2 linked regions of the Prosthecobacter dejongeii genome follow. The protein of the gene in region 1 interacts with the protein of each later gene in a pairwise test. Links are inferred from orthologs where the notes say so. Each region holds a gene or a part of one and is shown on either strand. Other genes may lie near its edges.

Region 1 (3,306 bases):
TAGCGAAGCCAAAGCAGCCCTGGCTTTTTCGAGAGAGGCCAGATCCGCGGCATTTCCAGCCACTCTCAGGTCCAAATATCGCAAGTCAGCTACAGCCGCGCGGATGCCGTTTTCCTGCATCGCGGCCATGGCGTGCGTCCGCAGGTGAGGAAGTTGCCTTTCGGTAAAAATCCAGCCATGCAGGATCATCGCCAGCGGCAGTAATGCCAGCGTGATCAATAAGACAGAGAAACGCATGGAGGCAGGCGGACCAGGGATGAACGATATTGACACGGCAGAGGCCCAACGGATACTCCGCCGCCTTTTGCACCCGACAACCTACGGAGGTCTGGCGCAACGCTGCAAGAACTATTCCCAAACGCCTACTTATCTCATGTCAGTCATTATCGCTGGAACCGTCGCCCTGGACAATGTCAAGACCCCTCAAGATGCCCAGGAGAACCTGCTCGGCGGCTCTGCCTCCTACGCAGCTCTGGCAGCCAGCATTTTCACCCCCGAGGTTCACCTTGTCGGCATCATCGGTCATGATTTCCCGCAGGGCCATCTTGACCTTCTGAGCAGCAAAGGCATCACCCTGGATGGCCTGGAGCGCAGCACAGGTGCCTCCTTCACTTGGAGTGGCGAGTATCATGATGACATGAACAGCCGCACCACCCACAATGTGGCGATCAACGTCCTGGAGCATTGGACTCCCAAGCTCTCCACCGCAGGTGCCGCTGCCAAGATCGCCGTTTTGGCGAACATGAGCCCAGACAATCAGATGCAGACCCTGGAACAGTGCACTGGAGCCGATTTTATCACGGCAGATACGATGGATCTCTGGATCAGCATCGCCAATGAGCGCCTGCATGACGTCCTCAAAAAAATCGACCTCCTCGTCATCAATGACGGCGAAGCCAAAGAATTCGCCGGCACAACCAACCTGGTTGAAGCAGGCCGCCGCCTCCAGGCCAAGGGCCCGCGTTTTGTCATCGTCAAGCGCGGTGAACACGGCAGCTTCTTGTTTGGCGAAAACACGGAAGATTTCTTTGCTTGCTCGGCCTACCCCCTCGACTCCGTTTTTGACCCCACAGGTGCCGGTGATTCCTTCCTCGGCGGACTTGCGGGTTGGCTCTCCGCCAACGGCAAAACCAAGCCGACTTTTGAAGATCTCAAGACCGCCGTCGTCCACGGGAGCGTTACCGCCAGCTACACCTGTGAAGCCTTCAGCACACACAAGTTGCAGACGGTGACCCAGGCTGATGTGGCTGCACGTTTGAAACAGCTCAAGAGCTACACAGACTTTGTGGCTTAACCAAGTCTGCCGTTGCTAGCGGTGGGTGGCAGTCGTTTGGTTTGTGTTAACCATTGCCATCCACTGCAACCATCCACCGTGCTAACTACCGTAAACTTCCCTCTCTATGTGGCAGACCATCCAGACCTTTCAGGACATCAAGCTTGAGAAAACCGCTGACGGCATCGGCAAACTCACCATCAATCGGCCCGAAGTACGCAATGCCTTCCGCCCGCAGACGGTGAAGGAGATGCTCATCGCGCTGGACATCCTTCATGAAGATCGGGAAGTTGGGGTGATCATCCTCTGTGGTGAAGGGCCACTGGCTTTCTGCTCAGGTGGAGATCAAAAAGTCCGTGGAGATGCAGGCTACATCGGTGACGATGGCGTACCTCGCCTGAATATTCTTGATGTCCAACGCAAGATCCGCACGCTGCCAAAACCTGTCGTCGCTATGGTGGCAGGATATGCCATCGGCGGTGGCCACGTCCTGCATGTCGTCTGTGATCTCACCATCGCCGCAGACAATGCCCGCTTCGGTCAAACAGGACCTAAGGTGGGCTCGTTCGATGGCGGGCTTGGCTCCAGTTACCTAGCACGGATCGTCGGTCAAAAGAAGGCTCGTGAGATCTGGTATCTCTGTCGCCAATATGATGCCCAGCAGGCGCTGGACATGGGCCTCGTCAATACGGTGGTGCCGCTGGCTCAACTGGAAGAAGAGACCCTGAAATGGTGCCGTGAAATGCTGGGTCACAGTCCACTCGCGCTACGCTGCCTTAAAGCTTCTCTCAATGCCGACTGCGATGGCCAAATGGGCCTTCTCGATCTCGCCGGCAATGCAACGCTGCTGTATTACATGAGCGAGGAAGCAAAAGAAGGTAAAAACGCTTTCGTGGAAAAGCGGAAGCCTGACTTCGACAAATTTCCGCGTCTTCCTTAACGTTCCCTCACCTATTTCACAAAGCGACGACTGGCCCTCTCCAGAGTCCGTCGTTCATCGTTGGTTAGGCTTCCCATGCCGTGATCGTTGATCTTGTCTAAGATGGGGTCAATCTCGTCCTTCATAAGATTAAGCAGGGGATCATTGCGTGGATTTTCCTTTCGGACGGCCTCCAGGTCCACATCCACCACCGGAAGTCTGGGCCGCCTCGCGCTCACCATCTGTGGCTGCCTTCTTAAACTGGAACCCGAACTATGCAGCAGATGAGCAGGTACACCCCCGTATCCAAGAGAACGTGCAAAATACCAGCCCGCCAAGCCCCCTCCTAGATGCGCAAAGCAGTCCCCTGCCCCTCGTGGCACCCAGCTAGGTAGCACCCCAAAGAGTGAAAGCCCCCCGACAAGGGCATAACCTCCCAAGACGAACCGCAAAAAAGTCCATAAACTCACCGAAAACACTGGCACCTCCTCTTCCGGCATGGCCACTGCATAGGCCAATAAAACCCCGAGAGACGAAGCTGTGGCCCCCATCAAAATAACAGAAGTGGACTTCAAAAGATAAGCGAAAATAGCCATTTGGACAGCGGCCCCTACGACTCCAGCCAAAAGGTAAATGATCACCAAACTTCGACTGCCAAACAAGACTTGTACACGCCGTCCTGCAGTCCAGAAAAGCAGCATGGTCCCCAAAAACGACCACCAACCATCGTGAACGAACATGAAGGTGAGCGGGGTCCAAAAGCGCCCCAAAGTTAACGCCTCTACACTGATGCCGCCCCAGGGCCGGATCAACTCCCCCGTTAAAACATCTCGAACCCAGGCCTCATGCAAACCCCACTGGAGAAAGAATACGGCCACATTGACAGCGAAGATCACATGGAACGCCGTCCAGCCCTTCAGCCATTCGCCGAAATGCGGAGGTCTGCGGCGCATGTAATCGCGTTCATCAAGTGACATGGACGGAAGAAGTATGATCAGTTTGGAGTAAAATCCTGGATCAGTGAAGAGACGTGATTCAAACTCAGACCTGACAACCATTCATTTTACCGCAAATGCTGCTCCGCGTCCATCCCGCTGATGATCTCATCGTCGCC
Region 2 (3,158 bases), on another replicon or contig:
GCCGTGATCCGACGCCAAGACCGCATCCTCCTTGCCCAGCGCCCACCAGGCAAACGGCTGGCAGGTCTGTGGGAATTCCCAGGGGGGAAAGTCGATCCAGGCGAAACTCCTGCGCTAGCCCTGCACCGGGAGCTCATGGAGGAACTGGGCTGTGAGGTCCGCATCCTTCAGGCAGGCCCTGCCTTTTTGCATGAGTATCCGTGGGGGTGCATTCGCCTTTTTCCCTTCTTGTGTGAATTGACCTCTGAAAGCCCAGAGCCCCAGGCTCATGAGCACACCGAGCTCATTTGGGATTTTCAAAAAAATCTTCTGCGCCCCGACTTGGCCCCGGCAGATGTGCCCGTGGTGAGATGGCTCACTGACTTGGCCTGAGTCTTGCACCTAAAGACTTGATTTTGAGTCGCTTGCAGACTGCTGGGCAATAAACGCCCCGCGCAGCAACGCGCTTATGAAGGAACATTATTTCAGATATGTTAATATTATAATGTTTTTAAAGTTTACCATAACCAGTTGATATTTTAGATAAATCATGACAAAATGCTGACAAGTTATTGAAATTCGCCATGCAAACTCCCGCTCCCCTCGTCAGTTCGGAAATGGCCTTCGCCAACTTTGATCTTCTCAGCTTTGGAGAGATTTTGGTGCCAGATCACCCCCTGCGTTTTGGCTTTCAGGTGGACATCGTCCCTTCACAAAATGCCTGCCGCCAGATTGTGATCGCCCTGGTGGCAAAGACATCTGAAGTTAGTGCTGAAGGACATCCCATGCATGGCTTCGCGGTGCGGGTGGATCTGGAAACTGGGGAAATTTGGGATCTCGTGAATGACAGTGGTTTAGTCGGCTGGATCGAGCGCCCGATGGATAGCTTTACGGACGAAGAACCTCTCCTGCTCAACTGGGAGGTGGAGCACCATGGAGCGGCCCTGATTCCCCGCCTCCAGATTGCCGATGAAGTTTTCCTCTATCCTGCCCTGCTCTATCGGGATGGCATGACGATGGATACCGTCGCAGGCAGTGAAGCTGGTAAGGCTGCGGCAGCTACCTTTCTGCACCCGGCGGTCTGGCGGGAATCGCTGTAACGGCGCTTCTGCAGGTTCATTCAGAAGTGGAGGTTGCGAAATCCATCGCCCCTCGCTATCGCCTACGGATGCCCATCACCCCTGAAAGCCGCATTCTCGTCACCGGTGGCGCCGGATTCATCGGCAGCGCCCTCGTCTGGGAACTGAATCGCCGTGGTTGCGAAAACATCATCGTCTCAGACCGTCTCTGCACGGATGAAAAGTGGAAGAATCTCGTCCCTCTGCGCTTCCATGATTATGTGGATGGTGGAGATTTGGAAAAGCACATCCGCACCTCTCCTGACAGCCTGGGGCAATTTGATGTCATCCTGCATCTCGGGGCCTGCTCAGCCACCACGGAGAAGGATGCCGACTACCTCATGCGCAATAATTATGAGCTGACCAAGATCCTGTGTGAGTGGTCTCTGGCCAAAGGCACCCGTTTTGTCTATGCCTCTTCCGCCGCAACTTATGGCGATGGCGCCCACGGCATGGATGATCAACTGCAGGATCTGCACCGCCTGCGGCCGCTGAACATGTATGGTTATTCCAAGCACCTCTTTGACATCCATGCCCAGCGCACTGGCATGCTCAGCCAGGTGGTGGGCATGAAGTATTTCAATGTCTATGGCCCCAATGAAGACCATAAGGCAGACATGCGTAGCGTGGTGCATAAGGCGTATGGTCAGATCCTGAACACCGGGAAGGTGCAGCTCTTTAAATCTCACCGCCCTGACTACAAGGATGGCGAGCAGATGCGCGACTTTCTTTACGTCAAAGATGCCATCCAGATGACTCTGCACCTGGCAGAGCAGACCCAGGCCAATGGCCTCTTTAACCTGGGCTCTGGCCAGGCACACACCTGGGTGCAGCTAGCTCAGGGCATCTTTGCCGCCTTGGGGCAGCAGCCTAACATAGAGTTTGTGGATATGCCTGAGCATCTCCAGTCCAAGTACCAGTATTATACCTGCGCAGACATCACCAAACTGCGCGCCTCCGGCTTCACCCAGGATTTATACACCCTCAATGAAGCGGTGCGAGATTACGTCCAGGGTTACCTCGTCGGAGACAAACGCCTCGGCGATGAAGCCTGAAAAGCAGCCGTAGAGGCCTAGGGTTTAGGCGGCGGCGGGCTTCCCGCCTCGCCTTCTTTAGCCCGGCGTTCTCTAGCAGCCTGGAATTCTTTGCCCACAGCCTCGCGATAGCTTTCGCGTAGGCTCTGCACGGCCTGCACGCGCTCTTCACCAGTCGTGCCTTCCACCCGGGTGATGGCCTCACGCACCTTAGGGTAAGCGACCACGCGCTCATGCAGTTTGCGAGTTTCTTCACGGCGCTCAGGGCGGGAAAAACTCATCAACTCCATGCCAAGGCGCTGCACCATGATCCGAGGAAAATCGGTCGAATCTGTGGCGGGGAGCTTGGGTAATTCCCGAGGGTCAAAGTGATCTTTGGGTTCGATCTTGGCCAAAATCGCCGCTGCTTCAGGATCTATCTTTTTGAGAGATTCGCGGATGGTATCCCTCATCTCTTCATTGGCACGCATAGCTTTGTCTTTCGCTTCGATGACTTCGGGGCGACTCCATACTTTATCCAGAGCCTCGCGGACGCGCTTTTTTTCGTCGTCGGGAAGCTTGTCAAAGCCATCATGCCGCATGGGAGGTCGCCCACCAAAACCAGACATCCCTCCACGCCAATCGCCGCGGTCACGATCTCCCCGCTCCCCCCTTTCCTTAGGCGGGCCGTAGTGTGGAGAGGGCTTGTCCCCGCGCTCTCCTTTGGGTGGTGGTGGAGGTTCAGCGCGGGCGACCGTTGCCAGGGCTAGCAAGAGGCCAGAGACTGCCAGAAATCGTGTCATCGCGTTAAGTTTCATCGGATCAAAGGGGTGCGCAACCTCGGAGGAGGCCAAAGGGATAAACCTTTGGACTTCTCGAGAGTTGCGGTCAGATCAAACGATTGCTTGCGAGGCTTTGTCTTGATCTTCTTTTAGAGGCCCAGCGTGCGCTCGATGCGCCCTAAGGTACTCGCCTGACCGATGAGGTGCGCAATGGTGCTAACTCCTGGTCCACGGGACTGGCCACTGAGGGCAAAACGCAGCAAGGG

The links.
Region 2: the proteins of menB (region 1) and rfaD interact in binary tests that used the Escherichia coli proteins (3 or more experiments, as listed by UniProt). The link is inferred for Prosthecobacter dejongeii from one-to-one orthologs.

What each region holds. Positions count from the first base shown.
Region 1 is NZ_JACHIF010000004.1:109,010-112,315, reverse strand. The notes cover bases 323-3,306. They hold menB (1,4-dihydroxy-2-naphthoyl-CoA synthase), read left to right. Parts: upstream 323-1,400; coding sequence 1,401-2,213; downstream 2,214-3,306. Other genes in these bases: HNQ64_RS11005 (UxaA family hydrolase), read left to right, coding at 3,265-3,306; HNQ64_RS11010 (rhomboid family intramembrane serine protease), read right to left, coding at 2,225-3,169; HNQ64_RS11020 (PfkB family carbohydrate kinase), read left to right, coding at 323-1,294. In the rest of the region: HNQ64_RS11025 (OmpA family protein), read right to left, coding at 1-237; more of HNQ64_RS11020, read left to right, coding at 257-322. UniProt on the Escherichia coli protein: Converts o-succinylbenzoyl-CoA (OSB-CoA) to 1,4-dihydroxy-2-naphthoyl-CoA (DHNA-CoA).
Region 2 is NZ_JACHIF010000006.1:313,783-316,940, reverse strand. Bases 314-3,149 are described here. They hold rfaD (ADP-glyceromanno-heptose 6-epimerase), read left to right. Parts: upstream 314-1,147; coding sequence 1,148-2,152; downstream 2,153-3,149. Other genes in these bases: HNQ64_RS15485 (glutamate--tRNA ligase), read right to left, coding at 3,042-3,149; HNQ64_RS15490 (hypothetical protein), read right to left, coding at 2,170-2,928; HNQ64_RS15500 (hypothetical protein), read left to right, coding at 564-1,079; HNQ64_RS15505 (NUDIX domain-containing protein), read left to right, coding at 314-372. In the rest of the region: more of HNQ64_RS15505, read left to right, coding at 1-313; more of HNQ64_RS15485, read right to left, coding at 3,150-3,158. UniProt on the Escherichia coli protein: Catalyzes the interconversion between ADP-D-glycero-beta-D-manno-heptose and ADP-L-glycero-beta-D-manno-heptose via an epimerization at carbon 6 of the heptose.